Pararoseomonas sp. SCSIO 73927: one gene and its partner. The protein of the gene in region 1 binds, or shares a complex with, the protein of each later gene. Links are inferred from orthologs where the notes say so. Each region holds a gene or a part of one and is shown on either strand. Other genes may lie near its edges. The genes, in order: secY and secG.

Region 1 (3,465 bases):
ACGAAGAAGACCGTGAAGGTGACCCAGATCGGGTCGCCGATCGGCCGCAAGCCCGGCCAGCGCGAGACGCTGATCGGGCTCGGGCTGAACAAGATGCATCGGTCCCGCGAGCTTGAGGACACCCCTGCCGTGCAGGGGATGATCCGCAAGGTCGCGCACCTGATCAAGGTGGGCTGAACCATGCCGAAGCTGAACGAACTGCGCGACAACGAGGGCGCCCGCCCGAAGTTCAAGCGCATCGGCCGGGGCATCGGCTCCGGCAAGGGCAAGACCGGTGGTCGCGGCGTGAAGGGCCAGAAGGCCCGGACCGGCGTGTCGCTCAACGGCTTTGAGGGTGGTCAGCTTCCGCTGTACCGCCGCCTGCCCAAGCGCGGCTTCCACAATCTGTTCCGCAAGGAGTACGCGGTCATCAACCTCGGGACGCTCGACAAGGCGATCGAGGACGGCAAGCTCTCCGCAGAGGGCACGCTGGACGAGGCGGCGCTCGAGGCGGCCGGACTGGTCCGCGTGGGCAAGAAGGCGGGCGTCCGCCTGCTGGCTAAGGGCGAGATCAAGCGCGCCGTGACCCTGTCGCTGGCCGGCGCCTCCGAGGCGGCGATCGCGGCGGTCCAGGCCGCCGGCGGCACCATCACGGTGCGCGTCCAGGCCGCTGCCGAGGAAGCCCCGGCCGCTTGATTGCGGCCTTGGCTCACCCCAAGCTGATTCTGCTGTAATGTGCTGCGGCGCCGCGGGCTCTCCCTCGGCGCCGCAGTCGTGAGAAAGAGGGTCGATCCCATGGCGTCCGCCGCCGAGCAGCTCGCGGCCAATCTGAACCTCGGCGTGCTATCGCGCGCGACCGAGCTGAAGAAGCGGCTGTGGTTCACCCTGGGTGCGCTGATCGTGTACCGCCTGGGCACCTACATCCCCGTGCCGGGCGTGGATGCGGCCGTGATGGCCGAGATCCTGAACCAGCACGGCGGCGGCATCCTCGGCATGTTCGACATGTTCACGGGCGGTGCTCTCGGGCGGATGACCGTCTTCGCCCTGAACATCATGCCCTACATCTCCGCCTCCATCATCGTGCAGCTGATGTCGGCCGCCATCCCTGCCTGGGAGGCTCTCAAGAAGGAGGGCGAGGCCGGGCGGAAGCGGCTGAACCAGTACACCCGCTACCTCACTGTGCTTATCGCGTTCTTCCAGGCCTATGGAATCGCGGTCGGGCTTGAGGGGATGCGCGGGCAGTTCGGGCTGGCGGTGCTCGATCCCGGCTGGTTCTTCCGCATTTCCTGCGTCACTACCCTGGTGGGCGGCACGATGTTCCTGATGTGGCTGGGCGAGCAGATCACCGCCCGCGGCGTCGGCAACGGTATCTCGCTCATCATCTTCGCGGGCATTGTGGCGAACCTGCCGCACGCCCTTGTCTCGACGCTGGAACTGGGGCGGACCGGGGCGCTCTCGCCCTTCTTCATCCTTTTCTTCCTCGTCATGGCCTTGGCCGTGATCGCCTTCGTCGTCTTCATTGAGCGGGCGCAGCGGAAGATCCCCATCCAGTACCCGAAGCGCCAGGTTGGCAACCGCATGTTCGGCGGGGATTCCACGCACCTGCCGTTGAAGCTGAACACGGCCGGCGTGATCCCGCCGATCTTCGCATCTTCGCTCCTCCTGCTGCCCGCCACCTTCTCCGGCTTCTCCGCCACTCAGGGCGAGGAGAACTGGCTGACGCGCACGGCGGCGCTGCTGGCGCATGGGCAGCCGCTCTACATGGGCCTCTACGTCGCCCTCATCATCTTCTTCGCCTTCTTCTACACGGCCGTGGTCTTCAACCCCGTGGAGACCGCTGACAACCTGAAGAAGTATGGCGGCTTCGTGCCGGGCATCCGCCCCGGCGCGGCGACGGCGGAGTACTTCGACCGGGTGCTGACGCGCCTGACCCTGGTGGGCGCCGTCTATCTCTGCATCGTCTGCCTCATCCCGGAGTTCCTGATCAGCCAGTACGGGGTGCCCTTCTACTTCGGCGGCACCTCGCTCCTGATCATCGTCTCCGTCACCATGGACACGGTGGCCCAGGTGCAGTCCCATCTTTTCGCGCACCAGTACGAGGGCCTGATTCGCAAGGCCCGGGTGGGCGGCCGCGGTGCCGGCCCCGCCCCCGTCACCCCGCGCGGAGGGAGCCCCCGGCGATGAACCTGATCCTTCTGGGCCCGCCGGGAGCGGGGAAGGGGACCCAGGCGAAGATGCTGCAGGACCGGCACGGGATCGCCCAGATCTCCACCGGGGACATGCTGCGGGCCGAGGTGCGGTCGGGCTCCGCCATCGGGAACGAGGCGAAGGCGATCATGGAGCGGGGCGACCTGGTGCCCGACGCCATCATCACCGCCATGCTGGCCATCCGCGTGCAGAAGCCGGACTGCGCGGCCGGCTTCATCCTGGACGGCTTTCCCCGCACCGTGCCCCAGGCCGAGGCGCTGGACGTAATGCTGGCCGAGATGGGACTGGCGCTGAATCACGTGATCGAGCTGAAGGTCGATGACGGGGCGCTGGTCGAGCGGATCGCCGGCCGATTCACCTGCTCCTCCTGCGGCACGGGCTACCACGACCGGTTCAAGCCCACCCAGGTCCCGGGCATCTGCGACGTCTGCGGCAGCCACGACTTCACGCGTCGGGCGGACGACAAGGCAGAGACCGTGGCGGCCCGGCTGGAGGCCTACCACCGCTCCACCGCGCCGCTGCTGCCCTACTACGCGGCGCAGGGAAAGCTGAAGCACGTGGACGGGATGGCGGAGATGGCCACGGTTGCCGGCCAGATCGAGGCCATCCTCGACGGGGCCGAATCCAGGCTTGACTCCCGGGGCACCAGCCCGTAAATCGCCGTTCTTCGCGGCCGGGCCAAACCCTGCCGCCATTCCGCTTGCATGGACGGCTTCCGTCCAGGACTCGTCGTTGACCCGGTCGCCTCCGCGGTGCCCGGGTCAGGATCACCTCGCCGGACGGTTCCCGCCCGGCCCGAACGGAACCCTGGGTTCCAGGAGAGCAACGTGGCGCGCATCGCCGGCGTGAACATCCCCGACAACAAGCGCGTGCATATCTCGCTGCGCTACATCTTCGGCATCGGCCCCAAGAACGCGGCCGACATCTGCGAGAAGCTCGGCATCCCCGAGGAGCGCCGCGTGAACCAGCTCTCCGAGGATGAGCTGCTCCGCCTGCGCGAGATGATGGACCGCGACTACCGCGTGGAGGGTGACCTCCGCCGCGAGGTGGCGATGAACATCAAGCGGCTTATGGACATGGCCTGCTACCGCGGCCTGCGCCACCGCCGCGGCCTGCCGGTGCGCGGCCAGCGCACGCACACGAACGCGCGCACCCGCAAGGGCAAGGCCGTCGCGATCGCCGGCAAGAAGAAGGTGACGAAGTAAATGGCGCGTCAGCCGAGCGGGAACCGTCCCCGCAAGAAGGAGCGGAAGAACATCTCTTCCGGCGTGGCCCACG
Region 2 (16,700 bases), 510 kb from region 1 along the record:
CTCCGCCTCCGCCTCGGCCAGTACCAGCCGGGCTGCGGCGATCTCGGCGTTGCGGGCATCGCGCGCGATAAGCCCGCGCGTGCCATTCATCGCGTGGTGCGCGAAGTATCCGCACAGCGCGAAGAAAATTGTCGGAAGCACCAAGGCCTGCGCCCGGCGCTTCACCCCCTGTAAGAAAGCCAACTGCCCCTCCCCCGAAGAGCTTAGGCCGATCGGAATGATCCCCTGGGGCGGAGTAAAATCGGCGCCACGCTGCGGCGCAAGGTCATTCGGGGCAGGGCTGCGGAATTAGCTGTGGACGTTGCGCGCGCGCCGCGCTCTGCGGCGCGCGCGGCCTCTTCAGCGCCCCTTGGGAAGCACGTTGCGGCCCGCGTAGCGCGCCGCCGGGCCCAGCCCCTGCTCGATTCGGATGAGCTGGTTGTACTTCGCGAGTCGGTCGGACCGGGACAGCGAGCCCGTCTTGATTTGGCCGCAATTGGTGGCCACCGCGAGGTCCGCGATCGTCGCGTCCTCCGTCTCGCCGGAGCGGTGCGACATCACCGCCTTGTAGCCGGCGCGGTGCGCCGTCTCCACGGCCTCCAGCGTCTCCGTCAGCGACCCGATCTGGTTCACCTTCACCAGGATGGCGTTGCCCACCCCCTGGTCGATTCCCTGGCGCAGGCGCTCCGTGTTCGTCACGAACAGATCGTCGCCGACGAGGTTCACGCGGTCGCCCAGCCGCTCTGTCAGCAGCTTCCAGCCCGCCCAGTCATCCTCGGACATGCCGTCCTCGATGGAGACGATGGGGTACTTGCCGCAGAGCGCGGCGAGGTAGTCCACCATCCCCGCGGCGTCGAGCTTCTTCCCCTCGCCCTCCATATCGTAGGTGCCGTTCTTGAAGAACTCGGTGGAGGCGCAGTCGAGGGCGAACATGATGTCCTCGCCCACGCGGTGGCCGGCGGCCTCGCAGGCGGCGGCGATGAAGTCCAGCGCCTCCTCCGCGCTCTTCAGGTTCGGCGCGAAGCCGCCCTCGTCGCCCACGTTCGTCGCGTGGCCCGCGTCGTGCAGCTTCTTCTTCAGCGCTTGGAACACCTCGGAGCCGATCCGCACCGCGTCCGCCATCGTGCCGGCGGCCACCGGCATGACCATGAACTCCTGGATGTCGATCGGATTGTCGGCGTGCTGGCCGCCGTTGATGATGTTCATCATCGGCACCGGCAGGGTGCGGGCGAAGGTGCCGCCGACGTAGCGGTACAGCGGGAGCCCGTAGTGCTCCGCCGCGGCCTTGGCATTCGCGAGCGAGACGGCGAGGATCGCGTTGGCGCCCAGCCGCGCCTTGTTCGGCGTGCCGTCCAGCTCGATCATCGTCTCGTCAATCTTCACCTGGTCCGTGGCGTCCAGGCCGGAGAGGGCGTCGAAGATCTCGCCCTCCACGTTCGCCACCGCCTTCAGCACGCCCTTGCCGCCGTAGCGGGACTTGTCGCCGTCGCGCAGCTCAACGGCCTCGTGCGCGCCGGTGGAGGCGCCGGAAGGGACGATGGCGCGGCCGATGGCCCCGCTGTCCAGCACCACCTCCACTTCCACCGTCGGGTTGCCGCGGCTGTCGAGGACCTCGCGGGCAATGATGTCGGAAATGGCGGACATGGGGGCTCCAGCGCTCCGGGACGTTGCCCCGGCGATAAGGCCGGTCGTCCTGCCCGGCAAGAGGGGCCCGGCAAGAGGGGGCGGGCGAGAGGTAAGGTCCCCGCCCTCCGCGAACCCGGCCGGTCAGCCCGTCACGTTGACGGCCAGGGCGGCCTGAAGGGCGTAGACGTCAACGCCGCGCCCGAAGGTCAGCTGCACCGGCTCCGCGCCACTGGACCAGATCCGGAGCTCGGCCTCCATGTCGAAGCTGCCCGCGCTCTCGACGGAGAAGCGCGTGATGCTTCGGTAGGGGATGGAGAGGTACTCCGTCTTCCGCCCCGTCACCCCCTGCTTGTCGATGAGGATCACCCGCTTGTCCGTCAGGATGATGACGTCGCGGATCAGCTTGTAGGCGAGCTGGACCCTCTCCGAGGGGGCGAGCAGACGCGCGTAGTCGGCCGCGGCCTGGGCCGGGCTGATCTCGCTGGCATGGCCCATCAGGCCGGAGAGAAGCGACAAGGAGGTCTCCTCGGAGGTCGGGCCGCACAGCCTATCCCTTCCGCAAGCGGGCGCAACGCCGCCCCCCCGTCCTCACCCCCCCTCGATGATCGCCTTGATCCGCGCGGCCAGGGCCTCCATCGCGAAGGGCTTGGTCATCACGTGCAGCCCCGGCTCCAGCCGGTCGCCCACCGCCGCGGTCTCGGCGTAGCCGGTGATGAACAGCACCCGCAGCCCCGGCCGGGCGGTGCGCGCGGCATCGGCCAATTGCCGCCCGTTCAGCCCGCCGGGCAGCCCGACATCCGTCACCAGCAGGTCGATCCGGCGCGGGCTCCGCAGGATTTCCAGGCCGGAGGGGCCGTCCCCCGCCTCCAGCGCGGTGTAGCCCAGGTCCTGCAGCACCTCGGCCACGAGCATGCGGACGGTCTCCTCGTCGTCCACGATCAGCACCGTCTCCCCCGCCCGCGCCCGCGGTGCCTCCGCGGAGCCGGCCGGGGCCTCGTCCTCCTCGGCGGCCGCGAGGTGCCGGGGCAGGTAGATCGTCACGCCCGTCCCCTCCCCCGGGGCCGAGCGAATCCGCACCTGCCCGCCGGACTGCCGGGCGAAGCCGTAGACCATGGAGAGGCCGAGTCCCGTTCCCTGCCCCAGCGGCTTGGTGGTGAAGAAGGGGTCGAAGGCGCGCTCCAGCACCTCCGGGGCCATTCCCACCCCCGCATCGGTCACGCTGACGGAGACGTAGTCGCCGGGCCGCAGGCCCCGCGCCGGCGCCGCCTCTGCGCTCAGAGTCAGGTTCTCGGTCCCCACCGTCAGCGCCCCGCCCCCCGGCATGGCGTCCCGGGCGTTGATGCAGAGGTTGAGCAGCGCGTTCTCGAGCTGGTTGGGGTCGCAGAGCGTCACCCAGAGGTCGGGCCGCAGCGTCTTCCGCACCTCGATGGCCGGCCCGACGGTGCGCTGGACCAGTTCCCCCATGCCCTCGATCAGCCGGTTCGCGTCGGTCGGCTTCGGGTCCAGGGTCTGCCGGCGGGCGAAGGCCAGCAGGCGATGGGTGAGCGCGGCGGCGCGGCTCGCCGCGCCCTGGGCGGAGGAGATGTAGCGGTCCGCCTCCCCCACCCGGCCCTGGGCGATGCGGGTGCGCAGCAGCTCCAGGCTGCCGGAGATGCCGGCGAGCATGTTGTTGAAATCGTGCGCCAGCCCTCCCGTCAGCTGCCCCAGCGCCTCCATCTTCTGGGCCTGGAACAGCTGCTCCCGGGATTGCTCCAGCAGGATCTGGGCCTCGCGCCGCTCCGTCAGGTCGCGGGTCACCTTGGCGAAGCCGATCAGCTCCCCGGACTCGTCGCGGATCGCGTCGATCACCACGCCGGCCCAGAAGCGGGTGCCGTCCTTGCGCCGCCGCCAGCCCTCCGCCTCGTAGCGGCCCTCCCGCCGCGCCGTCTCCAGCGCGCGGTGGGGCACCCCTCCCGCCGCGTCCTCCTCCGTGTAGAAGCGGGAGAAGTGCTGGCCCACGATCTCGTCGGCGGCGTAGCCCTTGATCCGCTCGGCCCCGGTGTTCCAGTTCGTGACCTGACCGTCCGGTCCCAGCATGTAGATGGCGTAGTCGTGCACGCCCTGGACAAGAAGGCGGAAGCGCCGCTCCGTCTCGAGCGCTGCCAGCTGGGCCGCGCGCTGCTCCGTCATGTCGCGCGTGACCTTGGCGAAGCCGATCAGGACGCCGCCCCGCCGGATCGGGTCGATCACAACCATTGCCCAGAAGCGGGTGCCGTCCTTGCGGATGCGCCAGGCCTCGGCGGTGAAGCGCCCCTCCTCGGCGGCGGTCCGCAGCGCCCGCTCCGGCGTGCCGGCGGCCCGGTCCTCCTCCGTGTAGAAGCGGGAGAAGCTGGTGCCGATCACCTCGGCGGGCGCGTAGCCCTTGATCCGCTCCGCGCCCGGGTTCCAGCTCACCACCAGCCCGGTCGGGTCGAGCATGTAGATGGCGTAATCCACCACGCCCTGAATCAGCAGCTCGTAGGAGTCCGCGGCGAGGGACGGCTTTGCCCGGTTCATGAAAGCACTGATCGAGGTCTGACCCGCTACCAACCCGGCCAGTTCTAAGCACCGATCCCGGCCGCCCTCAAGCAAGGCGGCGAGGGGCACCCACAACCCTGACGGGTCCTGAGGATCAACTCTTCGCGCCACACAGCAGGAGACGAGCGGGAGGCCTTGGGCCTCCCCGCCCGCGCTCAGGCCGCCAGCTTCGCCGCGATCCGCGCCACGTGCTCGCCCTGGAAGCGCGCCGCGCCCAGGTCGTCGGCCGTCGGCTTCAGGCTACCGTCGCCGCCCGCCACCGTGCTAGCGCCGTAGGGCGTGCCGCCCTGCACCTTCGTCACATCCTGCAAGGGCGCGTAGGAGTAAGGAAGGCCCACGATGACCATGCCGAGGTGGTAGAGCACGTTGTTGGTGGCCAGGATCGTGCTCTCCTGCCCGCCATGGAGGCTGGCGGTGGAGGTGAAGCAGGACCCGACCTTCCCGTTGAAGGCGCCCCGGGCCCAGAGGCCGCCGGTCTGGTCCAGGAAGTTCTTCATCTGCGACGCCATGTTCCCGTAGCGGGTGGGGGTGCCGATGATGATGGCGTCGTACCCTTCCAGCTCGTTCACGGTCGCCACCGGGGCGGCCTGGTCCATCTTGTAGTGGGAGTTCCGCGCCACCTCCTCCGGCACCAGCTCCGGCACACGCTTCACGTCGGCCGTCACGCCGGGCACGCCGCGCGCGCCCTCGGCCACGGCCTGCGCCATCGCCTCGATGTGTCCGTAGCTGGAGTAGTAGAGGACCAGGACCTTCGCCATCGCGCTTCACCTCTGTCTGGCGGCCCGCCGGGGCGGCGGGCCTGCCGTCGAGTTAGGCGAACGCATTGGCGGCGGAAAACGCTGGGCGGAAATGACCGTCATTCACGCCGCGCGCTTGGCACGCCTCAGACGAGGCGCGCCTGCCGCACCGCCGCGCCGATGAAGCCGGCAAAGATCGGGTGGGGCTCGAAGGGCTTGGATTTCAGCTCCGGGTGGTACTGCACCCCGAGGAACCAGGGGTGGTCCGGCCGCTCCACGATCTCCGGCAGCACGCCGTCGGGCGACATGCCGGAGAAGCGCAGGCCCGTGGCCTCCAGCTTCTCGCGGTAGTTCACGTTCACCTCGTAGCGGTGGCGGTGCCGCTCCATGATCTCGGGCTTGCCGTCGTAGATGGAGCGGACGAGCGAATCCTCGGCCAGGAGCGAGGGGTAGGAGCCGAGCCGCATGGTGCCGCCGAGGTCGCCGCCCTCGGAGCGCTTCTCCACCTGATTGCCGCGCTTCCACTCCGTCAGCAGCCCGACCACCGGGTCCTCGCAGGGCCCGAACTCGGTGGAGGAGGCGTGCGGAAGGCCGGCCTGGTGCCGCGCCGCCTCCACCACCGCCATCTGCATGCCGAAGCAGATGCCGAGGAAGGGCACGTTCCGCTCCCGCGCGAACTGCACCGCGCGTATCTTGCCCTCGCTCCCCCGCTCGCCGAAGCCGCCGGGCACCAGGATGGCGTGCGCCCCCTCCAGCCGCTTCGTCGCGCCCTCGCCCTCGAAGATGGAGCTGTCCACCCAGTCCAGCCTCACGCGCACGTTGTGCGCGATGCCGCCATGGGTCAGCGCCTCGCTCAGCGACTTGTAGGCGTCCAGCAGCGACATGTACTTGCCGACGACGGCGATGGTCACCTCGCCCTCCGGGTGCTGGAGGGAGTTGACGATCTTCTGCCAGCGCGAGAGGTCCGGCTCGCCGTAGACCGACATGTCGAAGTGCCGCAGCACTTCCCGGTCCAGCCCCTCGTCATGGTACTGCAGCGGCACGGCGTAGATGCTGGTGGCGTCCAGCGCGGGGATCACGCTCTCCGGCCGCACGTTGCAGAAGCTGGCGATCTTGCGCCGCTCGTTCTCGGGGATCGGCCGGTCGCAGCGGCAGAGCAGGATCTGCGGCTGAATGCCCAGGCCCAGCAGCTCCTTCACGCTGTGCTGGGTCGGCTTCGTCTTGAGCTCGCCGGCGGAGGCGATCCAGGGCACCAGCGTCAGGTGGACGAAAAGGCTGTTGCGCGGCCCCAGCTCGTTCGCCAGCTGACGCAGCGCCTCCAGGAAGGGCAGGCTCTCGATGTCGCCGACCGTGCCGCCGACCTCCACCAGCACGAAGTCGTAGTCCTCGACCCCGCTGGTGATGCCCTCCTTGATGGCGTCCGTGATGTGGGGGATCACCTGGACGGTCCCGCCCAGGTATTCGCCCCGCCGCTCCTTCGCGATCACCTCGGAGTAGATGCGCCCCGAAGTCCAGGCATCGGCCTGGTTGGCGTGCACCCCGGTGAAGCGCTCGTAGTGGCCGAGGTCGAGGTCCGTCTCCGCCCCGTCATCGGTCACGAAGACCTCGCCGTGCTGGTACGGGCTCATCGTGCCCGGATCCACGTTGAGATAGGGGTCCAGCTTTCGCATGCGGACCTTGTGGCCGCGCGCCTGAAGCAGCGCAGCCAGGGAGGCTGCGGCGATGCCTTTTCCGAGGGAAGAGACCACGCCGCCGGTGATGAATACGTACCGCGTCATGGGTGGCCCTTCTAGCGCGCGCGGGGGCGCCGCGGCCAGGGGCCGCGGACGCGGGAGTGCCATGCGCGGCCCCCGCCCGCCCGGGGCTTGATCGGGGCCGCCGTGGTTACAGTGGCTTAGTTGGTCGGGACCGAGGGCGCGGCCGGGGCGGCGGGCGCCGCGGGCGCGGCCGGCAGGGCCGGGGCGGTCGCCGCGGGCGGCGACTCGAAGATGGAGCGCTGCCGCCCCGTCCCCTGGTTCAACAGGCCGAGCGCGAGGGCCAGCGCCATGAAGACCGTGGCGAGCACCGCGGTGGCCCGCGTCAGCAGGTTCGCCGTGCCCCGGCCGGACATGAGGTTGCCCATGCCCTGGGAGGAGCCGATGCCCAGCCCCCCGCCCTCGCTGCGCTGCAGCAGCACCACCCCGATCAGGGCGGCGGCGACGAAGAAGTGCAGGACGAGGAGGACGGTGGTCATGATTCCCGGCTTCTAGCCCCGTAAGGGCGGTCGGGGGAAGGGTTTCAGGCCGGAACCGCCGCGGCGATACCCAGGAAATCCTCCGCCTTCAGGCTCGCGCCCCCCACCAGAGCCCCGTCCACGTTCGGCAGGGCCAGGATGGCGGCGGCGTTGGAGGGCTTCACGGAGCCGCCGTAGAGGAGGCGCAGGCTCTCCCCCTGGCCGGGGAAGCGCGCCGCCACCTCGGCCCGCATCCGCCCGTGCATGGCGGAGATGTCGGCCTCCGTCGGCGTTCGCCCCGTGCCGATCGCCCAGACCGGCTCGTAGGCCACCACGCCCTTCGCCCTGGCGAAGTCCGGCGGCAGGGATCCGGCGATCTGCGCCGCCACCACCGCCTCGGCCTCCCCGGCGTCGCGCTGGGCCTCGGTCTCGCCGACGCAGACCACGGGGATCAGCCCGGCCTCGATCGCCGCCCGCGCCTTGGCCTGCACCAGCGCGTCCGTCTCCCCGTGATCCGCCCGGCGCTCGGAATGGCCAAGGATGACGTAGCCGCAGCCGGCATCCGCGAGCATGGCCGCCGAGACATCGCCCGTATGGGCCCCGTTCGCCTCGGCCGAGCAGTCCTGCCCGCCGATCGCCACGGGCTTCCAGCCCATGGAGGCGGCGGCGACGTGCAGGTGCAGGAAGGGCGGGCAGAGCAGCAGGTCCGCGCCCGGCACCCGGTCCAGCCCGGCCCGCACCCCTTCGGCCAGCGCCGCGGCGTCGCGCAGCGTGCCGTTCATCTTCCAGTTGCCGGCGATGAGGGGGCGGACTCCGGGGGTCATGGGCTCTCCTGGTGCAACGGCGGGTTTCAATGCCGCCTATCGGGCGGATGGAGGTTTGGCAACCACACCGGGATGGGCTACCGCCCCATGTCCGAACTTCCCCCAGCAGGGCCCGCCGCCGCCATGATCACCGCGTTCCGCCGCCTCGCCGGCACCTGGTTCGCCAAGGGCCTCTTCGTCCTGCTGGTCCTCTCCTTCGCGGTCTGGGGGATTGAGGACACGATCCGCAACTTCGGCCGGGACAGCGCCGTGGCCCGCGTGGGCGGGGAGCCGATCGAGCTGACCGAGGCCCAGAACGCCGCCCGGCGCGAGACGCAGCGCCTGCAGCGCCAGCTCGGCCCGCGCTTCGAGCCGAACGAGGCCTTCCGCCAGGCCGTGGCCCGGCAGGCGCTGGAGAACCTTATCGGGTCGCGGGCCCAGGACCAGGAGGCCCGGCGCCTCGGCGTCTCCGCCTCCGTCGACGCGGTGCGGGCCTACACCTTCTCCATCCCCGGCTTCCGCGGCGCGGACGGGCAGTTCAGCCCCTTCATGCTGCAGGCCTTCATGCGCCAGAACGACATGACGGAGGCCGACTTCACGCGCCTCGTCGTCTCCGACCTGCAGCGCCAGCAGCTGGTGGGCGCCGTGCGCGCCGGCGCCCGCGCGCCGGAGACGCTGACGAAGCTCCTTGCCGCCTTCGCGGGGGAGCGGCGCGTGGCGGAGGTGGCGGAGTTCCCCCTCCTCAGCGCCCCGGAGGTGCCGGAGCCCACCGGGGCCCAGCTCGAGCGCTTCCACGAGAACAACCCCGCGCAGTTCTCGTCCCCGGAGTACCGCGAGGCCGTCATTGCCCCCCTCTCCGTCGAGACGATCCTTCCGAACGTGGAGGTGACGGAGGCCGAGATCGAGGCAGGGCTGGCGGCCCAGCGCGAGCGCAGCGGCGCGCCGGAGCGCCGCACGGTGGAGCAGGCCCTGGTCTCCTCGAAGGAGGCGGCGGACGCGATCCGTACGGCCTGGACCGGCGGCGCCGACCTCCAGGCGATCACCGCCCAGGCCGTCGCTGCCGGCGGCGCCGCGCTGGAGATGGGCACGGTCACGCGGGCCGAGATGCCGGTGGAGAACATCGGGAACGCGGTCTTCGCCCTTCCCCAGGGCGGCGTGAGCGAGCCGATCCAGAGCCCCTTCGGATGGCACGTGATGAAGGTGACGGCGATCCAGGCCGCGGCCGAGATCCCGATGGAGACCCTGCGGGCCGCCACCCGCGAGACCCTGGCCCGCGAGAAGGCCGCCGACCGGACCTTCGAGGAGGCGAACCGGCTGGAGGACGCCCTCTCCGGCGGCGCCACCGTGGAGGAGGCCGCGACGCGCTTCGGCCTCCAGGCCGCGCGCGTGACCCTGGACCGCCAGGGCAACGGGCGGGATAGCCGCCCCGTGGCCCTGCCCGGCGATCCCGCCGGCCGCACCGCGCTGATCGAGGCGATCTTCGCCAACCCCGCCGGCTCCGGCCCGCGCGTGGCGGAGGTCGGGCAGGCCTTTGCCGCGCTGGACGTGCCAAACGCCATCCCCGCCGCGCTGCGCCCCTTCGCGGAGGTGGAGGCCGAGGTCCGCCGCGCCTGGACGATCGACGCCCGCCGCCGCGCCCAGGAGGAGCGCGCGACGGCGCTGATGACCGCCGTGCAAGGGGGCAAGGACTTCACCGAGGCCGCTAAGGAGGCCGGGGTCGAGCCGGCCCGCATGGGTCCCGCCACCCGCGACGCCCAGGGTCCGGCCACCGGTGGCATCCCGGCCGAGCTGCTGCCCGGCCTTTTCACCCTGAAGCCCGGCGAGGTGACCATGGCCACCACCGCCGCCGGCTTCGCGGTGGGACGGCTGGTCGAGGTCCTTCCCGCCGAGGCCAACCCCGAGGCCGGGGCGCGCGCCAAGACCGAGGTGGAGCAGGCCATGCAGGAGGACCTGGAGGCCCAGTTCGCCGCCGCCCTGCGCGCCCGCGCGGCGGTGACGATCAACCCGGCGATGATGGACCAGGTGGCCGCGCGATGACGGCGCAGGAAGGCTACGCCGCCTTCGCGGCCGCCCACGCCGCCGGCCGCGGCCAAGTGGTGTTCCGCGAGCGCGTCGCGGACCTCGACACCCCCGTCGGCGCCTTCCTGAAGCTCGCGGAGGGCCGGCCCAACACCTTCCTTCTGGAGAGCGTAGAGGGCGGGCAGAGCCGCGGTCGCTACTCCATGATCGGCCTCGCGCCCGACCTCATCTGGCGCTGCCGCGGCGGCCGGGCGGAGGTGAACCGGCACGCCCTCTCCGCCCCGCACGCCTTCGTCCCGGAGGAAGCGGCGCCGCTGGACAGCCTTCGCGCCCTCATCGAGGCCTGCCGCATGGAGCTGCCGGCGGGGCTGCCGCCCAGCGCGGCCGGCCTCTTCGGCTACCTCGGCTACGACATGGTCCGGCAGATGGAGCGCCTGCCGGCGGAGAACCCGGACCTGCTGGGCATCCCCGAGGCGATCCTCGGACGCCCCACCCTCCTCGCCGTCTTCGACCACGTGCGGGACATCCTGACCCTCTGCGCCCCGGTCTACCCCGACCCGCTCAAGAGGGAGTCGGGTGAGACGGCGCGGCAAGCCTACGAGGCCGCGCAGGCCCGGCTGGACGAGGCGGAGGCGGCGCTGGATCGGCCGGTGCCCCGCCCCGCCCCGCCCGCCTCCCTTCCGGCACCCGGCGAGCCCGCGTCCAACTTCACGCGCGAGGGCTTCATGGCCCTGGTGGAGCGCGCGAAGGAGTACGTGGCCGCCGGCGACGTGTTCCAGGTGGTGCCGAGCCAGCGCTTCCAGGCGCCGTTTGCGCTGCCGCCCTTCGCCCTCTACCGCGCGCTGCGGCGGCTGAACCCCGCACCCTTCCTCTTCCACTTCGACTTCGGCGGCTTCGCGGCCACGGGCGCCAGCCCGGAGATCCTCGTGCGGCTGCGCGACGGCGCGGTCACGGTCCGCCCCCTGGCCGGCACCCGCCGCCGCGGCGCGACGCCGGAGGAGGACCTGGCGCTGGAGAAGGAGCTGCTGGCCGACCCGAAGGAGAGGGCGGAGCACCTGATGCTCATCGACCTCGGCCGCAATGACGTGGGCCGGGTGGCGGAGATCGGCAGCGTGAAGGTCACCGCCCAGTTCGGGATCGAGCGCTACTCCCAGGTCATGCACATCAGCTCGGAGGTGCAGGGCCGCCTGCGGCCGGGCCTGACGGCGCTGGACGCGCTGATGGCCGGCTTCCCCGCCGGCACCCTCTCCGGCGCGCCGAAGGTGCGGGCCATGGAGATCATCGAGCGGCTGGAGCCCTCCCGCCGCGGCGTCTATGCGGGGTGCTTCGGCTATTTCGGCGGGGATGGCGGGATGGACACCTGCATCGGCCTCCGCATGGCCCTGGTGAAGGACGGCACGATGTACGTCCAGGCCGGCGCCGGGGTGGTGGCGGACAGCGACCCCGCCTCCGAGGAGGAGGAGACGCGCCAGAAGGCCCGCGCCCTCTTCCGCGCGGCGGAGGAGGCCGTGCGCTTCGCCGCGGCCATGCCGCGCCGGACCGAGGGCTGACCTGTTGGGCGGCGGGACGGAGCTGTTCGAGACCAACGGCGTCCGAATTGACCTCGAGCACCCCCGCATCCGGCCCGTGGCGGACGAGTTCCGCCGGGGCGCCTTCGAGGCGACGGAGGCGAGGATCACCCGCCGCGTGCTGCGGCCGCACCACCGCGTGCTGGAGATGGGGACCTGCACGGGCTTCGTCGCGATAATCGCGGCGCGGATCGTCGGCCCCGCCGCCATCCGCTGCTACGAGGCGAACCCGGAGAACGCGGCCCTGGCCGCGCACCACTTCGGGGCGAACGGGCTGCCGATCGAGCTCTACAACGCCGTGCTCCTCTCCCGCCGCTCCGCCGCGGCGGGGCCGGCCACGGTGCCCTTCTTCGTCTCCCCCTCCCTCGTCTCCTCCTCGCTCATCCCCATCCCCCGGCGGGAGAGCGTGGAGGTGCCGGTTGCGGTGTTCGAGGACGAGGTGGCGCGACACGGCGCGAACTTCCTCATCATGGACATCGAGGGCGGGGAGGTGGACCTGCTCGGCACCGCCGACCTGGACCCCATCACCGGTATCATCATGGAGACGCACTACCGCAAGGCCGGGGTGGCGCCGACGGACGCCATGATGAAGCGGCTCTACGACCGGGGTTTCCGCATCAACCTCCGCAGCTCGGGGGCCGAGACCCTGCACCTCTACCGCGAGGGCTACGAGGCGGACCTGGAAGGTGCCTTCTGACCCCGCCGCCTTGACCCGGGGCGGCCCCTGGGCCGAAGTGGGGCGGCCATGATCCTGCTCATCGACAACTACGACAGCTTCACCTTCAACCTCGTCCACTTCCTCGGGGAGCTGGGCGCGGAGGTGGCGGTCTGGCGCAACGACGCGCTCTCGGTGGACCAGGCGATGGAGATGAACCCGCGGGCCATCATCCTCTCCCCCGGCCCCTGCACCCCGAACGAGGCGGGGATCTGCCTGGACCTGATCGGCGCGGCGGCGAAGAAGTCCGTTCCCCTCTTCGGCGTCTGCCTCGGCCACCAGTCCATCGGGCAGGCCTTCGGCGGCGCGGTGGTGCGCGCGCCCCAGCCCGTCCACGGCAAGGTGCACGAGATGCACCACGGCGGCAGCGATGTCTTCGCCGGCCTCCCCTCCCCCTTCCGGGCGACGCGCTACCACTCCCTCGTGGTCCGGCGCGACGACCTGCCGGAGACGCTGCGGGTGACGGCGGAGACGGAGGACGGGCTGATCATGGGCCTGGCGCATCGCGACCTGCCGGTTTGGGGCGTGCAGTTCCACCCCGAGAGCATCGCCTCGCAACACGGCCACGACATGCTGGCCAACGTCATGCGGCTGGCCGGGATCAACCTCCCGCCCCAGGGCGGCTCGGTGAACGACCCCCTCCGCCGGGCGGCCTGATCCATGTCGCTCAAGCCCGTCCTGGCCCGGCTCGCCGCCGGGGAGCGCCTGGCCGAGAGCGAGGCGGAGGCCGCCTTCGGCACGGTGATGGCCGGCGAGGCCACCCCCGCCCAGATCGCCGGCCTGCTGATGGCCATGCGCGTCCGCGGAGAGACGGTGGCGGAGATGACCGGCGCCGTGCGCGCCATGCGCGCCCGCATGCTGGCGGTGGAGGCGCCGGAGGGCGCGATCGACCTCGTCGGCACCGGGGGCGACGCCGCAGGGACCCTCAACATCTCCACCGCCGCTGCGCTGGTGGTGGCGGGTTGCGGCGTGCCGGTGGCGAAGCACGGGAATCGCGCCCTCTCCTCCCGCTCCGGCGCCTCGGACGTGCTGACGGCGCTCGGCGTCAACACCGACGTGCCGATGGAGCGGATCCCCGAGGTGCTGCGGGAGGCCGGGATCTGTTTCCTGGCCGCCCCCCGCCACCACGCGGCGCTGCGCCACGCCGCGGGGCCGCGGATGGAGCTGGGCACGCGCACCATCTTCAACCTGCTGGGCCCGCTGACGAACCCGGCCCGCGTCCGCCGCCAGATGACCGGCGCCTTCGCCCCGCAATGGCTGCGCCCCATGGCCGAGACGCTGGCCCGCATCGGCACGGAGCACGCCTGGCTGGTGCATGGGCAGGGGCTGGACGAGCTGACGGTGGCCGGCCCCTCTCAGGTGGTGGAGCTGAAGGGCGGCCACATCCGGGAGTTCGAGGTGACGCCGGAGGAGGCCGGGCTCTCCCGCCACCCCGCCGAGTCGCTGCGCGGCGGCGAGCCGGCGGAGAACGCGGAGGCGCTGATCGCCCTGCTGAAGGGCGAGGCGGGCGGCTACCGGGACTGCGTGCTGCTGAACGCCGCCGCCGCCCTCATCGTCGCGGGCCGGGTGGAGACGCTGAAGGACGGCGCGGCGCTGGCGGCGGAATCCATCGCCTCGGGCCGTGCATTCGCCGCGCTGGAGAGGCTGCGGGCCGCGACGGCCGCCTAGCCGGGCTTCTGGTAGCGGCGGGCAAGGTAGAGCACCCGCCGCCGCCGGAGTGCCCGGTACAGGACCGATCCCTGCATCCCCGCGAACTGCCGCATCACCGGCCGCAGCGGCGCGATGCGGGTGATCGCCGCGCTCTTCGCCCCCTCCATCGCGTCCAGCGCGGCGACCACCCCCTCGTTGATCTCCGCCTCGGCCCGCAGCGCCAGCCCGGCGCGGCCGAAGGCGCGGTCCAGGTCCGGCAGCATCGCCGGGCTGCGCATATCTGCCCAGGTCAGCCAGCCGCCTGGCCGCAGCACCCGCGCCGCCTCCGCCGCGAAGCGGTCCATGCTGCCGTAGCAGTGGGAGGACTCGATGTTCACGACGAGGTCGAAGGAGGCATCCGGGAAGGGCAGCGCCTCCGCGTCGCCCTCCCGGAACTCCAGGCGCGGCACGCCCGCGTTCAGCCGCAACGCCCGCCGCACGGTCTGCCGGGCGATGTCCACCCCGGTCACCGATCCGATGGGCAGGTGCCGGGCGATCCAGGCGGCCCCGCCGCCATGGCCGGAGCCCACCTCCAGCACCCTCGCTCCCTTCAGCGGCAACCCCTCCGTCGCCTGGTGGTAGAGGCCGATGAAGGCGCGGGCGGGCTCCTCCTCCGCCGAGACGGGGAAGGAGGCCCCGGACACGACGTAGCCGTAGTTCAGGAAGGCCCAGCGCGGCGTGCCGGAGAGGCGGGAGAGCAGGTTGTAGCTGCGCCGCCAGATCCAGCGCCGCAGCCGCGGGAAGGCCCCGCGCTCCGTCGCCCGCAGCACCCGGCGGAACAGGGGAGTGGCCACTAGGCCGGGATCGGGCCGGGGCTGGGCGCGGCGTGGTGGATGGGGGCCAGCCCCTCCTCCGCCAGGATGCGTCGCCCGGATTCGATCAGCCGCGCATCCTTCGCCCCGCCCCCGCCCCGGTAGCCCGGCCGCAGGGAGGCGAGGCAGGCGCCGATCAGCCGCGTGATGAAGCCGGGATAGACGAGGATGATCCAGAGGAAGCGCAGCCGCACGCCGAGCGTCACCTCCTGCCCGGAGGCGCGGACCATGGAGAAGGCGTTCCGGAGGGCGAGGTTGCAGACCGCCGCCACCACCGTGCCGAAGGTGAGGACGCGGCCGACGTAGCGCTTCCACCCCGGCAGGCGGGAGGGGATGGCGTGCAGCACCTGGAAGGCCACCGCCGAGTGCTCCACCTCCTCCAGCGCGTGCCAGGTCCAGAGGCGGCGGTAGGCGGGGTTCACCCGCCGCAGCAGCTTCGGGCGGCCGAGGACGGAGCACGACATGCTGTAGGTGATCTGCTCGATGGCGCAGGTCACCACCACCCGGCTCCTCGGGCCCTGGGCGGCGGAGAGCATCCTTTTCGCCTTCGCCTCCATCCCCTCCACGTCGTAGCCGAGCGCGCGCAGGCCGTCGTTGTAGGATTCGTGCTCCCGCGTGTGAAAGGCCTCCTGCAGCGCGTAGCCCTGGATGCCCTTCAGCACCTCCGGGTCCTTCAGCTCCCCCGCAAAGGGCCGGAGGGAGCGGATAAAGAAGCGCTCCCCCTCCGGCAGCATCACCGCGAAGCCGTCCACCAGGGCGGATTTCAGCAGGTCCCCGTCGAACCAGGCGCGGTCCGGCTGGGCAGCGATGCCGAAGCGGATGTCGCGGGGGATGATCTCCGGGGTGTCGTCCATGGCGGCCTGTGCGCTCCGTGGGGCCAGGAGGGGCGGTATAGCCGAGACGGTCAGATGGTCCCACCCGGCCGCCCTTCCACCCCTCCGCCCTCGCCGGCCGCCGTTCCGGGCGCGTAGCGATCCACGTTCCGGCAATTACCGGCCCGCATCCGGAACAAGGGGGCCCGCGTTGGAGCCGCTGCGGGCCGGGCAGGCTGCCAGCGCCCCCCTGCCCCGCGCGCGTGCCGCTTGACGGCACCGGCGCAACGGCGCGAGGAACCGCCCATCATGGACCAGACCCTCCCGGTGACGGACGCGCCCCTGACCGACTCGGGGCGCGCCGCGCCTCCCCCCTCCAGCGCCGCTCCTGCTGGCGCGACACCTGCTGGCGCGACCCTGTCGGACACCCTCCGGCAGATCCTCGCGGCCAAGTACCTGGAGGTGCAGGCGCGCCAGCAGGAGATGCCCCTGGCCGAGATGGAGCGGCGCGCGCGGGACGCGGGCCGTCCCCGCCCCTTCACCGCCGCCCTGTGCAACGCCGTGGCCGATCTGCGGGTGGGGCTGATCGCCGAGGTGAAGCGCGCCTCCCCCTCCGGCGGGCTGATCCGCGAGCCCTTCGACCCCGCCGGGATCGCGCGGGCCTATGAGGCGGCGGGCGCCACCTGCCTCTCCGTGCTGACGGACGAGCCCTGGTTTCAGGGCACGGCGGAGCATCTCCGCCAGGCGCGCGAGACGACGCGGCTCCCCGTGCTGCGCAAGGATTTCATGGTGGACCCCTGGCAGGTCTTCGAGGCTCGGGCCATGGGCGCGGACGCCATCCTCATCATCATGGCGGCCGTGACGGACGAGATGGCGGAGCGGCTGGAGGACACGGCGCGCGGGCTGGACATGGGTGTGCTGGTGGAGGTCCATGACGAGGCGGAGCTGCAGCGGGCGCTGGGCCTGGAGACGCGGCTGATCGGCGTGAACAACCGCGACCTCCGCAGCCTGAGGACCGACCTCGCGGTGACCGAGCGCCTGGCCCCCCTGATCCCCGCGGACCGCATCCCCGTGGCCGAGAGCGGCATCCGCACCCCCGAGGACGTGCGCCGCATGGCCCATGCCGGTGCCCGCTGCCTGCTCGTGGGGGAGCACCTGCTGCGCCAGCCCGA

Evidence for each region.
Region 2: the proteins of secY (region 1) and secG are in contact, whole or in part, in a crystal structure (PDB 5AWW), measured with the Thermus thermophilus proteins. The link is inferred for Pararoseomonas sp. SCSIO 73927 from one-to-one orthologs. Residues at the interface, in WP_096411648.1 of Thermus thermophilus: Leu14, Gln16, Arg17, Phe20, Ile34, Pro35, Pro37, Ile72, Arg108, Arg109, Asn112, Gln113, Arg116, Ile117, Ile120, Pro145, Gly146, Trp147, Phe152, Phe155, Val156, Val159, Thr160, Val162, Ala163, Gly164, Ala166, Leu167, Trp170, Glu173; in WP_223903268.1 of Thermus thermophilus: Tyr5, Ile9, Tyr12, Leu13, Ala16, Leu19, Val20, Val23, Leu24, Gln26, Glu27, Pro28, Gln30, Gly31, Ala32, Asp34, Leu35, Met36, Gly37, Gly38, Ser39, Ala40, Asp41, Leu42, Phe43, Ala45, Arg46, Val48, Tyr53, Thr56.

Annotation. Positions count from the first base shown.
Region 1 is NZ_CP146232.1:5,429,178-5,432,642, reverse strand. The notes cover bases 1-2,968. They hold secY (preprotein translocase subunit SecY), read left to right. Parts: upstream 1-774; coding sequence 775-2,163; downstream 2,164-2,968. Other genes in these bases: VQH23_RS25675 (adenylate kinase), read left to right, coding at 2,160-2,843; rplO (50S ribosomal protein L15), read left to right, coding at 181-675; rpmD (50S ribosomal protein L30), read left to right, coding at 1-177. In the rest of the region: rpsM (30S ribosomal protein S13), read left to right, coding at 3,015-3,392; rpsK (30S ribosomal protein S11), read left to right, coding at 3,393-3,465. UniProt on the Bacillus subtilis protein: The central subunit of the protein translocation channel SecYEG. Consists of two halves formed by TMs 1-5 and 6-10.
Region 2 is NZ_CP146232.1:4,914,191-4,930,890, forward strand. What follows is about bases 5,463-8,395. They hold secG (preprotein translocase subunit SecG), read right to left. Parts: upstream 7,132-8,395; coding sequence 6,793-7,131; downstream 5,463-6,792. Other genes in these bases: VQH23_RS23245 (CTP synthase), read right to left, coding at 5,463-6,676; tpiA (triose-phosphate isomerase), read right to left, coding at 7,176-7,934; VQH23_RS23260 (SurA N-terminal domain-containing protein), read left to right, coding at 8,058-8,395. Also shown: VQH23_RS23220 (septum formation initiator family protein), read right to left, coding at 1-183; eno (phosphopyruvate hydratase), read right to left, coding at 340-1,623; VQH23_RS23230 (PH domain-containing protein), read right to left, coding at 1,747-2,121; VQH23_RS23235 (PAS domain S-box protein), read right to left, coding at 2,194-4,140; wrbA (NAD(P)H:quinone oxidoreductase), read right to left, coding at 4,317-4,919; more of VQH23_RS23245, read right to left, coding at 5,045-5,462; more of VQH23_RS23260, read left to right, coding at 8,396-9,950; trpE (anthranilate synthase component I), read left to right, coding at 9,947-11,482; VQH23_RS23270 (FkbM family methyltransferase), read left to right, coding at 11,487-12,197; VQH23_RS23275 (aminodeoxychorismate/anthranilate synthase component II), read left to right, coding at 12,246-12,872; trpD (anthranilate phosphoribosyltransferase), read left to right, coding at 12,876-13,883; VQH23_RS23285 (class I SAM-dependent methyltransferase), read right to left, coding at 13,880-14,698; VQH23_RS23290 (metal-dependent hydrolase), read right to left, coding at 14,698-15,570; indole-3-glycerol phosphate synthase TrpC, read left to right, coding at 15,946-16,700. UniProt on the Bacillus subtilis protein: Involved in protein export. Participates in an early event of protein translocation.